Regions from separate parts of the Salinibacterium sp. NSLL17 genome, predicted to be linked through region 1. Evidence: predicted binding sites of a transcription regulator. Region 1 holds the regulator's gene; each other region holds the start of a gene.
The links. Region 1 encodes HrcA, which represses chaperone genes, less so after heat shock. Its sites were predicted from a motif close to TTNGCACTCGNNNNNNNCGAGTGCNAA; they were not measured.
Positions count from the first base shown of each region.

Region 2: groES (co-chaperone GroES) is a predicted target of HrcA. The motif match lies at 5,070-5,096, and genes of this name have one in related genera.
Region 3: groL (chaperonin GroEL) is a predicted target of HrcA. The motif match lies at 1,175-1,201, and genes of this name have one in related genera.

Region 1 is NZ_JADYWH010000001.1:1,457,129-1,463,412, forward strand. It holds gene hemW (radical SAM family heme chaperone HemW) at 1-842, shown strand, start outside; gene I6E51_RS07130 (DUF4870 domain-containing protein) at 886-1,260, opposite strand; gene I6E51_RS07135 (DUF4870 domain-containing protein) at 1,386-1,754, opposite strand; gene hrcA (heat-inducible transcriptional repressor HrcA) at 1,966-2,988, shown strand; gene dnaJ (molecular chaperone DnaJ) at 3,012-4,112, shown strand; gene I6E51_RS07150 (16S rRNA (uracil(1498)-N(3))-methyltransferase) at 4,119-4,850, shown strand; gene I6E51_RS07155 (histidine triad nucleotide-binding protein) at 4,868-5,221, shown strand; gene I6E51_RS07160 (PhoH family protein) at 5,283-6,257, shown strand; gene ybeY (rRNA maturation RNase YbeY) at 6,259-6,284, shown strand, end outside.
Region 2 is NZ_JADYWH010000001.1:802,043-808,326, forward strand. It holds gene tsaE (tRNA (adenosine(37)-N6)-threonylcarbamoyltransferase complex ATPase subunit type 1 TsaE) at 1-237, shown strand, start outside; gene tsaB (tRNA (adenosine(37)-N6)-threonylcarbamoyltransferase complex dimerization subunit type 1 TsaB) at 221-841, shown strand; gene rimI (ribosomal protein S18-alanine N-acetyltransferase) at 838-1,329, shown strand; gene tsaD (tRNA (adenosine(37)-N6)-threonylcarbamoyltransferase complex transferase subunit TsaD) at 1,329-2,438, shown strand; gene I6E51_RS03900 (DUF4190 domain-containing protein) at 2,539-2,817, shown strand; gene I6E51_RS03905 (DUF4190 domain-containing protein) at 2,893-3,801, shown strand; gene I6E51_RS03910 (class I SAM-dependent methyltransferase) at 3,855-5,045, opposite strand; gene groES (co-chaperone GroES) at 5,169-5,465, shown strand; gene rarD (EamA family transporter RarD) at 5,604-6,284, shown strand, end outside.
Region 3 is NZ_JADYWH010000001.1:956,686-962,969, reverse strand. It holds gene groL (chaperonin GroEL) at 1-1,132, opposite strand, end outside; gene I6E51_RS04665 (LytR C-terminal domain-containing protein) at 1,329-1,925, opposite strand; gene I6E51_RS04660 (DUF3263 domain-containing protein) at 1,929-2,225, opposite strand; gene I6E51_RS04655 (hemin ABC transporter substrate-binding protein) at 2,360-3,466, shown strand; gene I6E51_RS04650 (HtaA domain-containing protein) at 3,475-4,275, opposite strand; gene I6E51_RS04645 (GNAT family N-acetyltransferase) at 4,275-4,733, opposite strand; gene msrB (peptide-methionine (R)-S-oxide reductase MsrB) at 4,787-5,185, shown strand; gene I6E51_RS04635 (DMT family transporter) at 5,182-6,153, opposite strand; tRNA gene I6E51_RS04630 (tRNA-Thr) at 6,190-6,263, shown strand.

The DNA.
Region 1 (6,284 bases):
GCGACTACCTTCTCGCTTTGAAAGAGGCCGGCTTCACGCGGGTATCCTTCGGCATGCAGTCCGCGGTGCCGCATGTGCTTGCTACTCTCGAGCGCACTCATGATCCTGAAAAAGTTCCTCACGTCGTGAAGTGGGCGCGCGACGTTGAGCTCGACGTGAGTGTCGACCTCATTTATGGCACGCCGGGGGAGTCGCTGGCTGACTGGGAGCGTTCGCTCGATCACGCGATCGCCCAAAACCCGGACCACATCTCGGCGTATGCGCTCATTATCGAAACGGGCACGAAGCTAGCCGCCCAGATCAAGCGTGGTGATGTCGCCCCCGTTGATGACGACCTGCAGGCCGACATGTATGAGCTGGCAGACGCGAAGCTGGCCGCGGCCGGTTATGACTGGTACGAGGTCAGCAACTGGGCCAAGCGTGATGCGAACCCGGCGATCAGTCACGTGAGCCGCCACAATCTCGGCTATTGGTTGGGCAACGACTGGTGGGGTGTTGGCCCGGGTGCACACAGCCACGTGGGCGGGGTGCGATGGTGGAATGTGAAGCATCCGGCAGCCTATGCCGATCGAATCGCAGCCGGTCACTCACCGGGGGCGGGTCGAGAGACGCTCGCAGATTCCAGTAAGTATCTTGAGCATGTGCTTTTGCGTGCTCGCGTTCGCAACGCTCTGACCACGGCGTCGCTCGATGCAGAAGGCCGCACGGCGGTTGCCGGTCTTATCGCGGATGAGTTGGTGGAGGCCAGAGCCGCTATCGGTGGCACTATCAACCTCACGCTTAAGGGGCGCCTGCTTGCGGATGCCGTGGTACGACGATTGCTAGCAGACGCCCCTGTTTAGAGCGACACGGTGAGTGACACTGTGTTAGAGCGCCACCGTCGAGTTACTTGATGAACTCGATGGTCAGCGGGTACTTGTAGGCCTCGCCCTTGTTAGCAGCGACGGCGGCGATGATGCTGAAAATGATGATTACGATGCCGACACCGATGATCAAGAAGAGGCCGATGAAGATCGTGGTGAGGACGACACCGATCGCGTAAGCGATCGCCATCGTGATCTGGAAGTTCAGTGCGGTGCGGGTGTGGGCCCGCACGAACGGTCCGCGGTCCTTGAGTACGAGGTACCCGATAAGAGCGGGAATGAAGCTGAAGAAGATTCCGCCGACGTGAATCAGCGTCGACCAGAGCTTCTCGTCGCTCGGACTCATCGGTTGGATCGGCGCGTACGGCGAGGTGGGTGGTGGTGTGGAATCTGACATGACTCCATTAAACCCTGCATTGGCTCAAAGCGTGCATTGGGAAATAGGAAAGCCCCGAGAGCCGAAGCTCTCGGGGCGAAACCCGATCGGTCTAGCCGATGAGGGCCATTACTGCGAAGAAGACCCTACTTGATGAGGCGAAGTGCGAAGGGGTAACGGTAGTTTGCGCCGTCCTTCGCTTTGGTGAAGCCGATGATCGAGAAGATTACCGACACGACGAAGACGATCGGGAGCAAGATAGCGCCGATGAAAACGGCTACCAAAATGTTCGAGATGATGTAGGCGATCGCGATGGTGATCTGGAAGTTCAGCGCTTCTTTGGCTTCAACGTTGGTGAAAGCACCGCGGTCTTTGAAGACCAACCAGATGATCAGTGAGGGAAGGAAGCCGATGATTCCGCCCAAGTGAGCGAACGATGCCCACTGGTTGTCTTCGGTTGCGGTCAATTGTGCGGCCGGCTGCGGTGCTGCGGGCTGCGGATTTGCGTCAGTCATGTGTTCGTGCCTTTCAGGTGAACGAGGGAACTTCCCGGGTTTCATCAAAGTGCTCGGTGTCACACCTGAGCATTTCCACAGAAAGGTAGCGCTCAAGTACAAAGACACGCTAGCGGTATGGCACGCGCGGTGCAACGGGTGTGTCGCGGAGTGTCGAGTAAGATTGGCAGTCGAACGGATTGAGTGCCAATCAGGAAAGGTGGGTGGTGGCATGGTTTCCGCCCGCGGACTTGACGTGCTTCGAGTCATCGTGCAGGACTACGTTGCTACGCGCGAGCCTGTCGGTTCCAAATCGATCGTAGAACGGCATTCCTTTGGGGTGTCAGCAGCGACGATTCGCAACGACATGGTTTTGCTCGAGGACGAAGAACTCATTACGGCGCCACACACCTCGTCGGGGCGTGTGCCCACTGACAAGGGTTATCGAATGTTTGTCGACCAATTGGCCGACTTGCGACCCCTTACGAGTGCGCAGCGCCAGGCAATTGAGTCGTTCCTTGGCCAAGCCGACGATCTGGATGACGTGCTTGCGCGGTCCGTCCGGTTGCTGTCTCAGCTGACCAACAGTGTCGCTCTCGTGCAGTATCCATCGCTTGCAACAGCCAGGGTGCGTCACGTGGAGCTTGTTCCGCTTACGGCGACTCGGATCATGACGGTGTTCATCACTGACTCCGGTCGGGTAGAACAGCGAATGATCGATCTGGCTGAGGCCCTTGACGATGTGTTCTTGGGCGAATTGAGGGCGAAACTTAACTCGGCGCTTAACGGCCAGTCCTTGCCGGCTGCCGCTGAGCGGCTGGCGAGCTTTGCCGAAGTTTTCCCCGTAGAACGCCGCCCGTTCGTCGCCCAAGTGACGTCGAGTTTGGTGGAGCAAGTGTTGGCTAACCGGGCCGACAAGCTCGTTTTGGCGGGCACAGCAAACCTTGCGCGAACCGAGCAAGACTTTACAGGCAGCATTTTTCCTGTGCTCGAGGCAATAGAAGAGCAAGTAACGTTGTTGCGCCTCTTTGGGGAGATGGAAGTAGCAAATGGATCAGTTTCTACTCGCATCGGGCGAGAGAACGCAGAATTTGGACTAGAAGAGACATCGGTCGTCACGGGAGGGTATTCCTCCTTCGGCGGCGGTGTTTCGCGGTTGGGTGTACTTGGCCCAACGCGGATGGATTATTCGAACAACATGGCAGCGGTTCGCGCGGTAGCGCGGTACCTGTCACGACTTTTGGAAGAAAACTGAGCTCGTAAGGAGCAATCGGAACTTTGGCAGATCACTACGAAGCCCTCGGCGTTGCGCGCGAAGCGACGCCAGAAGAAATCAAGAAGGCATACCGCAAGCTTGCTCGCGAGCTGCACCCTGACGTGAATCCGAGCGCGGATGCGTCGGAGCGCTTTAAGTCGGTGACGCATGCGTACGACGTATTGAGTGATCCGCAGCAGCGCCAGCAGTACGACATGGGCGGCAGCGGCGGAGGTTTCGGCGGAGCCAACTTCGGTTTCGGCGACATTTTCGAAACGTTCTTTGGTGGCGGCGGTGGCGGCCAGACCGCCGGTCCTCGTTCGCGTCGTGAGCGTGGCCAGGATGCTCTGCTGCGCATTGAGATCAGCCTCAAGGACACGATGTTCGGCGTCACGCGCGATATCGAGGTCAACACTGCTGAGCTCTGCGAGACCTGCGAGGGCAGCTGCACGGCTCCCGGAACCTCGCCGATTCGCTGCGACATCTGTCAAGGCAGCGGCCAGATTCAGCGCCAGGTGCGCAGTCTTCTTGGCAATGTCATGACGTCAAGCCCCTGTGGTACGTGCCGCGGCTATGGAAACATCATCGTGAATCCCTGCGCTACGTGTGCAGGCCAGGGCCGTGTCCGAGCTCAGCGCACGATCTCGGTGGATATTCCCGCCGGCGTCGAGACCGGTCTGCGCTTGCAGATGCCCGGTCAAGGTGAAGTTGGCCCCGCTGGTGGCCCGCACGGTGACCTGTTCTTGGAGATCAAGGTTCGCCACCACGACATTTTCAGCCGTTCAGACGATGACCTGCTTGCGACCGTTGAAGTGCAGATGATCGACGCGATCATGGGCACCACGGTCATGCTTGACGGGCTTGACGGTGAAGTTGAGGTTGGCATCAAGCCGGGAACGCAGAGTGGCGAGGTGCTCACGGTCAAGGATCGTGGAATCACCGCCCTTCGCGGTGGCGGTCGTGGTGACTTGCGATTGGGCATCCAGGTGGTTACGCCCACCAAGCTCAGCGGTGCGGAGCAGACCTTGTTCAAGCAGCTGGCTGCTGTGCGCAAGAGCAAACAACCGCACTTTGCTGAGTTCCAGCAGGGCTTGTTTGCAAAACTCCGCGACCGGTTCCTGTAGGTCGCCGTGGCTCACCTCTATATCGATGAGGAGCTCGGTGACACGAGTGTCGGCGATACCGTTTCGCTCGGCAATGCTGAGGCGCGCCATGCGGTCACCGTCTCGCGGTTGAAGGTTGGCGAAGTCATTGCCATCAGCAACGGTGCGGGTCTCGTGGTCTCCGGTCCGGTTGTCACGGCAGAACATACGCAGCTCACGATTGAGGTTGCCGAAGTGCAGCAGTCGCCTCGGCGTACCCCTGCGGTATTCCTCGCGCAGGCTCTTGCCAAGGCCGACCGTGATGAGCTCGCCGTGCAAGTGGCCACTGAGCTGGGTGTCGACGGTGTTATTCCCTGGTCGGCCGCACGCAGTATTTCGCGCTGGCAAGGCCCCAAGGTCGCCAAGGGGCGCGACCGCTGGGCAGCAATTGTGCGGGAGGCGAGCAAGCAGTCGTTGCGCACGTGGCTTCCTGACGTGCTCGATCTTGTGACGACAAAGCAGTTGGCGGCGTTTGCGTCAACGACGCGGATGCTCGTGCTCGAACCTACTGCGACAGAAACGCTCGCAGACCTCGACGTCGACGACCGTGACATCGTTCTGGTGGTGGGGCCGGAGGGTGGTGTCGCGGATCACGAGCTGGCGCTCCTTGCGGCGGCCGGTGCATCCACGATTCGACTCGGTAGTGAAGTGTTGCGCACCTCAACTGCGGGCCCGGCAGCTTTGGCGGCTTTGAACGTCAAGCTTGGCCGTTGGAGCTAGAGGTTTAGGCTAGAGACATGTCTGATTCTCCCTCGATCTTTACGAAGATCATTGCTCGCGAAATTCCCGCCGATATTGTCTTCGAGTCAGATTCGGTGATCGCTTTTCGTGACATCGCCCCGCAGGCGCCCGTGCACCTGCTCATTGTGCCGAAGACCGAAGAGTTCGCCAACGTGACAGAACTTGCTGCTGGCAACCCTGCACTTTTGGCCGACATTGTCGCGGTGGCGCAGAAGCTTGCCGACGATTACGCAGGCGGACAGTACAGACTGATTTTCAACACCGGCGAAAACGCTGGTCAAACCGTTTTCCACGTGCACGCTCATGTGCTCGGCGGAAACCTCGAGGAAGGCACCCTTGGTCACTCGTGACTCTGAGTCCGAACGTTCCACAGACCGCACAAGCGTCTCGATTGAAGTAGACGGGGTCGCCATGGTGCGACTACTTGGTCCGCAAGATCGACTCTTGCGAGTGGTGGAGAGCAAGTTCTCCGACGTTGAAATGCACGTCCGCGGCAACGAAATCACTCTGAGCGGTCCACCAGCATCGGTGGAATCCGCTCAAGAACTCGTGGATGAATTGGTCACTATGGTGCGCGGAGGACACGACTTGGGCGAGATTGAGGTCGACTCTTCGGCGAGCATCCTGCGTCAGAATCAGGGCAGCCCGAAAACGCTCCTTGGCCAAACAATCCTCACGGCACGCGGAAAGGCGATTCGCCCGAAGACGCTTGGTCAGTCGCAGTACGTCGACGCGATGGACAACAATACGATCGTATTCGGAATCGGCCCGGCCGGCACCGGAAAGACGTACTTGGCGATGGCCAAGGCCGTGCAGGCGTTGCAACGCAAAGAGGTTGACCGCATCATCCTGAGCCGACCTGCCATTGAGGCGGGGGAGCGTTTGGGATTCTTGCCCGGTTCTTTGACCGACAAGATCGACCCGTATCTGCGTCCGCTCTACGACGCGCTCAACGACATGATGGATCCCGAACTTGTGCCTAAGTTGCTGGCAGCGGGGACTGTTGAGGTTGCCCCGCTCGCCTACATGCGCGGTCGCACGCTCAACAATTCATTCGTTGTGCTCGACGAGGCCCAAAACACTACGCCGGAACAGATGAAGATGTTCCTCACGCGTCTCGGTTTCGATTCCCAGATGGTGATCACCGGCGACATCACGCAGGTCGACTTGCCCGAGGGAGCAAGCGGGCTCAAGCTCGTCTCGAACGTGCTTCGCGACATTGACGACATCCATTTTGCTGAATTGACGAGCGCTGACGTTGTGCGTCATAGCCTCGTCGGGCAAATCGTGGATGCCTACACAACCTATGACGCTGAGAAGCAGCGTGACGAATACAACCGCAAAAATCGGTCGCCGAAGCGCAGCCGCAACCACGAGGGACGCTAGCGTGTCGATTGAGATCAACAACGAGTC
Region 2 (6,284 bases), 660 kb from region 1:
GTCGAATGGGGTGCAGGCCTGCTCGATGGAGTGAGTGAGAGCTGGCTCACGGTCGATATTGTGCGCCCGGTGGGTGCTGGGGCGGCAGATGAGAATCCCGCTTCAGGCTGCGACAGTGCCGCCATCGATCACACCGATGACTTTGCCGAAGAAGCAATCGAACCACGCACCGTTACCGTGACCGGAAACGGCCCGAGGTGGGCAGACATGGAGTGGCTTAATGCTGTTAGCGATTGATACCTCGGCGGGCACGAGTGTCGCGATCGTTGACGCTCAGGGTGTGGTGCATGCGGAACGTAATTCATCAGATACTCGCAAGCACGCCGAAGTGGTTGGCGACTTCATCCACGGCTGCATTGCCGACGCTGGGTGCGCTGTAACCGACCTGACCGGTGTCGTGGCGGGAATGGGCCCAGGGCCCTTTACCGGTCTGCGGGTGGGCATCGTGGCGGCTCGAGCGTTTGCGTTCGGCGCTGGCGTGCCTGTGCTGCCCGTTGTGACCCACGACGCGATTGCCCTTGGCGAAACGGAACCGATCGTTGTGGCGACCGACGCCCGTCGCAAAGAACTTTACTGGTCGACCTATGAAGGGTCGGATGCCGCGGGCTTGCCCGTGCGCGTTGCTGGACCCGCGCTCGCCCCTGCCGCCGCGCTCGCCGCGAGCGTTCCGAATTTCGACCACTTTCAGCTGAGGGACTCGGAGCCTGTGCTGGCCTCGAACCTGGCTCGCCTTGCGTTTCTGCTGCGCGAACACAATCGCCCCTTCGCTGGCGAAGAAGCGCTCTACTTGCGTTCGCCAGACATCACGCTCTCTGCAGGGCCGAAACGAGTGACCGCATGAGCTGGCAATTGCGCCGCGCTACTGAGAGCGACCTCGATGGAATCATGGCCATCGAGCACAGCGAGTTCGCAAACGACGCGTGGTCGAGCGACATGATGCGTGCCGAGATTCGTGACAACCACGGGTACTACGTGATCGCGCATCCGGTGGGGGAGCCCACGGTGGTGACGGCCTATGCAGGTTTACGGTCACCCTTTCGGTCGCCGCAAGCGGACATCCAGACGATTGCTGTTTCTTCGGATGCCCGCCGCCAGGGCATCGGCCGGGCGCTCATGCATGCGCTCATGGTGGAAGCTCGTGATCGTGGAGCGAGCGAACTCTTTCTCGAGGTTCGCGACGACAATCCTTCTGCGCAGCGTTTGTACGATTCGCTCGGGTTCGAGCGTATTGCGGTGCGACCGAACTATTACCAACCGGATGGGGTTGATGCCATCGTGATGCGACTCACTATTCCTGAACCCAAGCTTTCACCGGCGGTGGGCGCATGATGACGAATTCAGTGCCAGCGGTAGCACGCTCTCCCCTTTCGGGACAGCTTCCCGCCAACACCACGAATCCCCTTGTGTTGGGTATCGAGACGAGCTGCGACGAGACCGGCATCGGTATCGTGCGTGGCAACCATTTGTTAGCCAACGTGATCTCATCCTCGATGGATGAACATGCCCGTTACGGGGGAGTGGTGCCGGAGGTTGCGGCCCGCGCGCACCTCGAGGCGATGCAACCGGCGTTGGAGCAGGCGCTCGCCGAAGCCGGCGTTGAGTTGTCAGAGCTAGATGCGATCGCGGTCACGAGTGGTCCGGGGCTTGCAGGCGCGCTCATGGTCGGAGTCGCGGCGGCGAAGGCGCTCGCGGTGGCCACGGGTAAACCGCTGTATGCGGTCAATCATTTGGTGGGCCACGTCGGCGCGGATGTTTTGCGTGACGATGGAACTGAGATTGAACTTCCCACGATCGCGCTGTTGGTGTCTGGCGGCCATACGTCGCTGCTCGAAGTGCGTGACCTGGTCTCTGATGTTGAGCTCCTCGGCGAGACGATCGACGATGCTGCGGGCGAGGCTTTCGATAAGGTCGCGCGTTTGCTCGGCTTGCCGTATCCGGGCGGGCCGCACATCGACCGTGTGGCGGTGGGAGGCAACCCGAAGGCGATCCGTTTTCCGCGGGGACTCACCCATGCCAAAGACGTTGACCGTCACCGCTACGATTTTTCGTTCTCGGGCCTCAAAACGTCGGTTGCTCGGTGGGTTGAGCGCGAGCAAGACGCGGGTACCGATTTTTCGATTGCGGATGTCGCGGCAAGCTTCCGCGAGGCCGTCGTTGATGTTCTCCTCACCAAGGCCGTCTCAGCGTGTGTCGATCGCGGAGTTCCTCGCCTTTTGCTCGGTGGCGGAGTCGTGGCGAATGCGCGAGTTCGCGAGCTCGCTCGGGAGCGTTGCGCGGAGGCAGGGATCGAATTGCGCATTCCGCCGTTGTCGCTCTGTACCGACAACGGGGCGATGATCGCAGCGCTGGGCGCCCAGCTGATTATGGCAAGCAAAGAACCCTCAACGTTGGGCTTTAGTGCTGATTCGACGCTCCCGGTCACCCAAATTCAGGCGTAACGCTGGCGAGAAATCTGGGGGTGCTGCGTTGACAGGCTTCTTTCAGGCTGAGAATATAGGTGCGCCGGTTTCGGCATCATCACCAAAGGAGACCTTCGTCATGTCAGAACCCACGCCTTACGCCGCATCGCCCGCAGGCGCGCCGGTTGCCAAATGGAACGTCCTCTCGATCATCTCCCTCGTGACGTCGGTTCTCGGCCTCAGCCTCGTCGGCATCATCCTCGGGCACATCAGCCTGAGCCAGATCAAGAAGACGGGTGAGCAGGGCAACGTGCTCGCCATCATCGGCCTCGTCCTCGGATACCTCGGTTTCGTTGTCTTCCTCTTCCTCGCCATTGGCTTCGTCGTCACTCTCGGCGCTGTAGGAACCTCGTACTAAGTAGCAACTCACGAAAAGGGCCCGCACGCGAGTGCGGGCCCTTTTCTGTGGGGAGAGTCTTGCTAAAGTGTGCGCATGGCTACCAACAACTCAGACGACTCAATTCCGTCGATCTCAACGCCCGGCGCGTCCTCAACTTCCGGCGAGCCCCTGGCGAAGGCCACTCCCTCAGCTAAGAAGCCCGCAGCGAAGAAGTCGCCTGCCGCCAAGTCGACCACCGCATCCGAATCGACTTCTGCGGCCAAGGTAACCGCCGGGCCCAAGGTCAGTGCAGCAAAGAACACTCCAGCTAAGTCCGCAACCGCTAAGGCCTCAACAACGAAGGCTACGGCGACGAAGGCCGCCACTGCGAAGTCGACGACGGCCAAGGCTGCCACGACGAAAGCTGCAGCCACGAAGGCCGCCGCCGCTAAGACGACCGCGGCCACTACTGCAGCGGCTAAGACGGCCAAGGCAAATGAAACGGCTGCGTCCGCGTCTGCTGCGCCGACCGCAAGCAGCACGGGATCAAGTGTCCCGCCGGTATCGTCAGCGCCCAAGGCCGCCCCGGCTGCCCCCGCAGCGAGCGACGCCGTGAGCGCTGTTTCGCCCGCGGTAACACCACCCGCTGCAGCCGCTAATGATCCCTACTCTGCCCCGACCGGAACCCCAATTCCCGGCTATGCAGCCGGCGCCACCCCCGGTCAGGCGCCATATACGCCAGTCCCTGCCGGTCCGCCGCAGGGCCTGTCGATCGCCTCGATGGTTACCGGAATCGTGGGTGTCTTGTTGACCTTCGTCGGTATGGGACTCCTGCCTGCCGCAGCAGCCGTAGTTCTCGGACATCTAGCGCAGAAGAAGCAGAAGTATGCCCGGCCGTTCTGGTTGACCGGTCTCATCACGGGTTATGTCGGAGTCGGGCTGAGCATCATCATTGGGCTCGTCGTCGCAGCGGTATTCTTTCTGCCGTTCATGCTCATGGGTGGAAACGACTACCGCTTCTAATCGCCACTCTCCGCTGAGCTTCTCGCTCACCCGTTGCGGCGAGCTGCCTAGTCTCAGGCCGGCGTTGGCGTGACGCGCTGCGCAAGCAGTGCGCGCCGCTTGCCAGCAACGCGCGTCAGAATCAAGGTCGCGCTGTTCTCGCCCTTGAGCGAGAGTGACGTTCTAAAAGTCGCGGGGTCGATATCGACCCCGCGCTTTTTGATTTCCAGGGTGCCGATCTTGCGCGCCGCCAGTTCCTTTTTGAGTGAGCGCTTGTCGAGAGTGAAGTCCTCGACGATCTCGAAGCAGGTGGCGAACGGGCTCGCGACAGCGGCATCCGCACTGAAGTAGGCGATTGAAGTGTCGAGCATGCGCCCGTTCAGTTGTCGTGCGAGATCCCCGATGAGGCGCGCGCGGATGACAGCGCCGTCGGGTTCGTAGAGAAACTGCCCGAGCTCTCCCGCGGGTTCGTCTTCGCTGTCAGCGGCTGCCGTGAGTTCAGCGGTGCCGTGGTCTCCGATCACGAGGGCTGCTCGCCGGATGCCGGGGCGGGCGACAGCCCCAAACCAGAGTCCGAGCTCAACAACTTCGCGCCCAACAGAGATCCACTGGGCTTCGGCGGTGTCGGGGATGAGGTCGCGGTCGATTCCGGGGCCGAGTTTGATGCCGGTGGGGTAGCGCTCGGCAAGTCCGAACGCAAAGTCGAGGGAGGGCGTCCAGTCGGCGGGGTTAGTGAGGCGAACCCGGGCGTCGCGGCGAGCAGGATCGAGATACACGCCGTCGATGCCAGCGAGGTCGGCGGTTTCGGCGTCGCCATGAACGACCTGAGCGTTGCTCCACGGCGCGAGGTTGAAGCTGGCAATGGCGGCGGTGGTTTCGTCACGCTCAACGGCGGTGACGTTGATCTCGAGGGCCGCGATGGCGAGCGCATCCGCTCCAATGCCGCAGCCGAGGTCGGCCACCCATTTCACGCCGGCCTTCGAGAACCGACCGGCGTGCTGGGCGGCAACGGAAAGGCGAGTTGCTTGTTCGAGGCCAGCCTCGGTGAAGAGCATCCGGTCGGCAAACGGGCCAAACTTGCTGGCCGCTTTCGCGCGAAGTTTGGATTGGCTCAGCACGGCGGCAACTAGGCCGGGGCTGTGGCCGGCCTTGCGAAGCTCGGCGACGGTGCGCACGATTTCGTCACTCGAGTGCCAGGTCGGCAGCGAGTCCAAGAGGCGAAGGCCCTCGGCTGAAAGTAGCTCGCGCAATTCGCTCTGATTCATTCTCTAACCGTATCCGCATCCGTATTGGCACTCACGTTGATCGAGTGCCAACCAAGCCGTATAGTTGATCTGGCACTCCCGTACGGAGTGTGCCAGCCCAAGCACTTTAGAAAGAGGTCAAACGTGTCGGTGTCCATTAAGCCGCTCGAAGATCGCATTGTTATCAAGCAGGTCGATGCAGAACAGACCACCGCGTCTGGGCTCGTCATTCCTGACACTGCGAAAGAGAAGCCCCAAGAGGGTGAAGTAGTCGCTGTAGGTCCCGGTCGTATCGACGACAACGGAAACCGCGTGCCGCTCGACATCGCAGTTGGTGACAAGGTCATCTACTCCAAGTACGGCGGAACCGAGGTGAAGTACGACGGAGAAGACCTTCTCGTACTTTCGGCTCGCGACGTTCTCGCTGTCATCGTTCGCTAAGTAGTCTCTCGCTCACGCGAAACTAACTTTCTCGTCTCCCGTTCGCGGTGAGGCGTTTCGAAAGCCCAGGGCCTCGGCTCTGGGCTTTCGTCGTTCCTGGTGGCTTTCATGGGCAGCATCCGACCCTAGGATTTAGTAGTGACCTCCACTTCTTCGGCGACTGATCGCGTCTCGCCTAGCGGCCTCGGCTTTGCTATTTCTGCCTACGTCCTGTGGGGCGCGATGCCGATCGTGTTTTTCTCGCTCAAAGAGTCGGGAGCGATCGAGATTGTCGCGTGGCGAATCGTGCTGTCGCTGGTGTTTTGCGCGGCACTTCTGGTGGTCACGCGGGGATACGCACGGGTCATGGCGATCGTCCGCGATCGTCGTACCTTCTGGATGTTGGGCTTGGGCGGCGCCTTTGTTGTCGTCAACTGGCTCATTTATGTGTACGCGAGCCTGAACGGCCACATTGTTGAGGCTGCTCTCGGCTATTTCACGAACCCGATTGTCACGGTGCTGCTCGGGGTGCTCGTGTTGCGCGAGCGACTTCGCCCGCTGCAGTGGGTTGCCCTTGCGATCAGCGCGCTCGCTGTTCTCGTCTTGGCCATTGGCTACGGCAGCTTTCCGTGGATCGCGTTGGGCCTCGCTTTCAGCTTCGGTCTTTATGGGCTCGTGAAGAAAAGCGTGGGTCCGAAGGCGGATGCCGTGGGCGGCCTCGCCGTCGAGACCGCCTTTCTGACGCCGGTTGCGATCGTTGTTCTGCTCGTTCTTGCGGCTAACGGGCAGCTCGCGGCGGGCACTGCGGGCCCGGGACACCTCACTTTGACGCTCTTTTTG
Region 3 (6,284 bases), 500 kb from region 1:
TGATAACTGCAACACCACCGGCGAGCTTGGCGAGACGCTCTTGGAGCTTCTCACGGTCGTAGTCGCTGTCAGTGTTGTCGATCTCGGCGCGGATCTGCTTGACGCGACCTGCGATCGCCTCTTCTTCACCAGCACCTTCGATGATCGTGGTCTCGTCCTTGGTGATAACGACCTTGCGGGCGCGACCGAGGAGTTCGAGAGTTGCGTTCTCGAGCTTGAGTCCAACTTCTTCAGAGATGACCTGGCCACCGGTGAGGATGGCGATGTCAGCGAGCTGAGCCTTGCGACGGTCTCCGAAGCCAGGAGCCTTGACGGCAACCGACTTGAAGATGCCACGGATCTTGTTCACAACGAGAGTTGCGAGTGCTTCTCCGTCAACGTCTTCAGCAATGATGAGCAGCTGCTTGCCGCTCTGGATTACCTTGTCGACGATGGGGAGCAGATCCTTGATGTTCGAGATCTTGCCGTTGACGATAAGAACGTAGGGGTCTTCGAAGACCGCTTCCTGGCGCTCCTGGTCGGTGACGAAGTATGCCGACAGGAATCCCTTGTCGAAGCGCATACCTTCGGTGAGCTCAAGCTCGGTGCCGAACGTGTTCGACTCCTCAACGGTGACAACACCTTCCTTGCCGACCTTGTCGATCGCCTCAGCGATAAGTGCACCGATCTCGGGGTCACCAGCAGAAATGGATGCGGTAGCCGCGATCTCTTCCTTGGTCTCGATCTCCTTGGCGCTCGCAATGAGTGCCTCGATGACCGAGTTGGTTGCCTTTTCGATACCGCGCTTGAGGCTGATGGGGTCTGCACCCGCAGCAACGTTACGGAGGCCTTCGCGAACGAGAGCCTGAGCAAGAACAACAGAAGTGGTCGTACCGTCTCCGGCAACGTCATCCGTCTTCTTTGCTACCTCTTTGACGAGTTCAGCACCGATCTTTTCGAAAGGATCGTCGAGCTCGATTTCTTTGGCGATGGATACACCGTCGTTCGTGATGGTGGGAGCGCCCCACTTCTTCTCAAGAACTACGTTGCGGCCACGTGGGCCGAGCGTGACCTTTACGGCGTCAGCGAGAATGTTCAGGCCGCGCTCAAGGCCGCGACGGGCCTCTTCGTTGAAAGCAATGATCTTTGCCATGTGTGTTTCTCGTCCCTCCCGGACGTCGTACAAGCGAATAAGTTGGCACTCGAACTGTGCGAGTGCCAAGGTCAAAATTAGCACTCGACGGGGGTGAGTGCAAGACAGCGCAGCGCACTCGGAGCGGGCAATCAGAAGTCGACGCAGCGCACCCCATCAGGGCGAGCGTGCGTCAGCCCGCAGTGCGGGCTTCCCTTTATTCTGTGGGCTCTTCTGTGGCTTCTGCTGCGGGGGCGAGGTAGTCGGTGCCAAGAACGACGGTGAGTTCTGCGCCGGGGAAGATGTCTTCTTCCACGAGGCGAATTTCGCCGCGGCCGATGGCGGCAACAAGGCCGGCAGCGACGTCTTCATCGTCGGGATTGCTGTAATAAACGTAGGTGTCTTCGATGTCTCGCGCGGAGGCGGGGGCTGCGCTGCCTGTCGGCCATCCTGCTGCGGTGAGTTCGTCAAAGACGGTGGTTTGGAGTCCGCTTTCCGGTGTTCCGTTGAGCACGTCGATGGTGAGCGCGCGTTCGGGGTCTATTGCGGCGGGGTCGGTGACGGGCGGGACGGTTTCGGTGGGTTCTGGGGTGACGACAGCCTCTTCTGGTGTGGCGAAGAAGGGGATGCCGAGGTCGTCATCGAGGTACTGGCTGAGGGCGAAGAGACCGCCGAAGACAAGCACGCCGGTGGCGAGCAGGGCCCAGGCGAAGCCGATCCAGCCGCGTCCGCGTCGTCGAGGGCCGCGGTGGGCACCTATGCGGTCGACGTCGTCGGGTAGTTCGTCGAATCGGTCTTTCGGGTAACTCGCCATTGCTTAGTCTGTCAATTCTTCGTCGTGGTCGGGGGTGCGCACTGATCGGTTGCGCATCCGGTTGTCTCGATTGCGGCGCAGTCGCGAGACCAACATGGGGTCGTAGCGCACGGCTGCCGGTGAGTCGATTACCGCATTGAGCATTTGATAATAGCGTGCGCTTGACACCTGAAACTGGGAGCTAATGGCCTCTTCTTTGGCGCCGACGTGTCGGGTCCATTCGCGCTCAAAGTCGAGGATGAGGCTGTCGCGTTCGGACAGGCGTGTAGTGGGATGCGACGCGGCTTCGTTTTCGGACACGGCAATACCTCCACTGTGCTGGCAAGCCTAGGGCGTTGGGGCTGCGCGCCCGCCGAACGACTCGGCTTCGTGGACCAATTGGAGCGAGTCGAGGTTAGGATTGCCTTAGTACCCGATATTTCTGATTGGTTGTCATGCGCACTCGACTGTTCACTGCTGCGGCGGTGTTGTCTGGTGTTGTGCTTGCCGCCAGTGGATGTTCGGCTGCCACTATTGCGGAGACTCCGACGGTGACGGTCACGGCTGATCTCGCTTCTCCCCTCACCGCGTTGACGGTGCTGGATGATGCGAAGGATTACAGCGGGCTGGTTCAGGCGGCGCTTCCGTCATCCGGAATCCTCGCTCCCCCGAGCGCTCCCGCCCAGTCGTTGCCGGTGACGGTGGTTTCGCACGATTTGGCTGGCGATGTGCCCGTCACGGTGTCATCGACTGACCGTGTGATTTCTATGGACATTTCGGGCTCCATCGCGGCGACGATTGCCGGTCTGGGAATGCTGGATTCGCTGGTGGCGCGAGATATTTCAACGACGTTTGATGAGGCATCCACTCTTCCGGTGATTACGTCGAACGCTCACACCGTCAATAGCGAGGCCATTTTGGCGCTGCGCCCTGACCTTGTATTGACGGATGGCTCGATTGGCCCGATCGATGTGGTGCTGCAACTGCGCGATGCGGGCATTCCGGTGGTGTTCGTCGACACGGACCCTTCTCTTGAGGGCATCGCCGAGTTGGCACGTCAAACGGCAGCCGCGCTGGGGGTTTCCGCCGCCGGCGACGCCTTGGCTGCGGAGCTCAGCGCCACGATCGAGGCGAAGGTTGCGGAGATCGCTCAGATCGTTCCCTCGGGTGACCGGCTGCGGATGATGTTCCTCTACTTGCGGGGCACGTCAGGGATCTACTACTTGTTCGGTCAAGAGTCGGGCTCAGATGTGCTGATCGATGCGCTCGGCGGCGTGGATGTCGCAGCCGAGATCGGTCTCGAAGGCATGCGCCCTATGACCGACGAGGCGATGGTCGCGGCGAACCCTGATCTCATTCTGGTGATGACGGGCGGTCTCGACAGTGTTGGCGGCGTGAGTGGATTGCTCGAAGCCCGCCCCGCGGTCGCGCTCACCGAAGCGGGCAAGAACCAGCGCTTCGTCGAGATGGATGACGGCGAAATTTTGAGCTTCGGCCCGCGCACGGTCACGGTGCTTGATGCTCTCGCTCGGGCGATTTACGCGCCAACGTCAGGTTCGTAGAGCGTCAGCTACATTGCCGCAGCGCGCTTGCGGCGGCGCCGGCGTCCCAGAATCAGAACGATGGCGATCGCTACGAGGATTGCGATGATGGCGCCGACGATGATGAGAGCGCTTAGCAGGGCTTGGTTGCCATCCTGAGGTTGCGGCATGCACTCGGGGTTGGCGCTGAAAGTGACGGTGATGGGGTCGAATTCTTCCCCAGCCGGATAGGTGCCGAAGGCTTCGGATCCTGCTTCAGTGAGCACGACGGGTGCGCCCGCGAGCGTTGCTACGCCATCGGCGACGGTGATGCCTGAGACATCAATCGTGGCGAACTCGACAGCACTCTCGTTTACGGGGAGCCCTTCTTGGGTCGTTCCAAAGACATCGAAAACGAGGTTGGCGGTCGTGCTGCCGTCGAAGACGATCTCAAGGCCCGTGAGGGTGGTGTCGAGGATGCCGTCGTGGCCCGTGAGGCGAAGGCTGCCGTCAAAAGCCAGAGTGCCGCTGCCCGCGTCGAGTTGGCCGGAGCCTGCCGTCCAACCGAAGTTGGGAGTTTCGTAGGTGGCACCGTCGCTCACCGCCCATTCGCCGTTGGCGATGGTGCCGCTGATGTATGACCGCAGCGACTCTTTGAGGCCCCAGGTGATGGCGGCATCCGTCACGTCACAGCTGACAGAGTCGGCCGCGAGGGTGACGTCTGCCGGCGCAGAAGGGGTGCCCGCGGCATCCAGAACTGCAGCATTGCTGGTCATCGGCGTCAGCGCAATAAGAACAGCGGTGACGATGAGCGCGGCGGGGCCGAGCACGCAGACGTTGAGGCCGCGCATTAGCGACCTGCGCGGTACATCGACTGGTGCATGATGGTGGCTTCGTCGTAGAGCTCACCAAAGGCTTCGAAACCGAACTTTGTGTAGAGCGGCACGATGTATTTCTGGGCGTGCAGCAGCATCCCTTCGCCACCGAAGTCGTCAACGATGCGCTTCATGATGATCTGGGCGAGGCCTTCACCGCGGTGGTCGTCGCGCACGACAACGCGACCGATGACACGGTGACCGTCGAGGTGTTCGGCTGTCTCGTTGAACAGGACGCGGATGTAGGCGACGACGTCAGCACCGTCGGCGAGCCAATAGTGGCGGGTGGCATCCTCTTGATCACGGTCATCAAGTTCGGTCTCGTCGACTTTTTGCTCAACAAAAAATACGTCAGTGCGCAGTTTCATGATCGAGTAGAGCTCGGATGTTGTTAATTCGCCCCAAGACTTGGCGATCACGGAATCAATAGGCACATCCCCGAGTTTAATGTACTGAGCAGAGAAAGCTCACGAATAGAGGAGACCACATGACGTACAAGGTGACTAAGACAGACGAGCAATGGCGCGAAGAGCTCGGAATCAAGTTTTCAGTGCTGCGTGAAGCCGGCACCGACCGTCCGTGGTCTGGCGCCCTTCTCGACGAAAAGCGTGCGGGAACCTACCGTTGCGGTGCGTGCAGCGCAGAGTTGTTCAAGAGCGACACCAAGTTCGACTCCGGTTCGGGATGGCCAAGCTTCTACGAAGCAATCAACCCGGATGCTGTTGAGCTGCGTGAAGACCGCTCACTCGGGATGGTGCGCACCGAGGTTGTCTGTGCAACCTGCGGCTCACACCTCGGACATCTTTTTGACGATGCCAGCCAGACACCGACCGGTGACCGTTTCTGCTTGAACTCGAGCTCGCTGGAGTTCGACGAGCAGGACTAGTTCGACAGCAGCGTTTTGGGCGGTCGCTTGCCTGAGAGCGAAGCGATCGCCACTGCGATGAGGGTGAGTACCACGCCGATTATGGTGGTTGGTGCCACCCCATCGCTGTCTGTGGGCAAAAGGAGTTCGAGAGCGAGCGCTCCGAGCAGTTGCCCGGCGATCGAGCCAAGGGCAAAGAACAGCACTCCGGTGATGGGCACGAGCACTGCGGCAACGATGATGAAGATCACGCCGATCGCTCCCCCGAGATACAGCGTCAGGTCGGTGGGGAACTCGTGCTGCCAGCCGCCAACAAAACCGAAAACGATCGCTGCGATGGCCAGCACCGAGGTGCCCGCAATGAAGTTGACGTAGGTCGCGGTGAGCGGCGAACGCGTCACATGCCGCACGTGACCATTGATGGCTTGCTGCCATCCGATCCCGAAGCCAGCGGCAAGCGGCAAGAACACCAGCAGGAAGGGTCCGTCGAGGCGCAGGTCTGACAGCCCCGAAAAAATGACTGCGCCCACGGCGAGGGCGGATGCCGCCACTCGGAGCGGAGTAACGGGCCGCTTCTGCAGGCTGCCGATTCCGACTCGGTCGATGACCGCAGAGCTAATGGTTTGACTCGCCACTACCGCAACGGTGAACAGCGCTACTCCGAGGGCTGTTGCAGCGAGACCTTGAGTGAGCACGAAAAATGCGCCAAAGGTTCCACCGGTGAGATACCACCAGGGAAGACGTTTGCTTCTCACTTCGACGCCCAGGGTGCGGAAGCCGGCGCGTGCACTCGGCACAAACGGAACGATCAGAGTGAGGATGACGAGCCCTGATCCGAACGAAATGAGGGCCGCGAGAGTCGAATCGTGAAGTTCTACTGCGAGCTCTCCATTGATGCGACTTTGGCCTGCAACAAGGGCTCCAGCGACGATTGCAGCGATGATTCCGGCGAGCGCGCGACGGCGACTGCGCGGGTTGGTTGGGAGCATAGGTGAAGTCATGTCTAAAATAGGGCGTTGGCCCAAGCCTCCTTAGCTCAGCTGGCTAGAGCACCGCTCTTGTAAAGCGGGGGTCGTCGGTTCGAATCCGACAGGAGGCCCAGCAAAGATGTCGAGGGCAG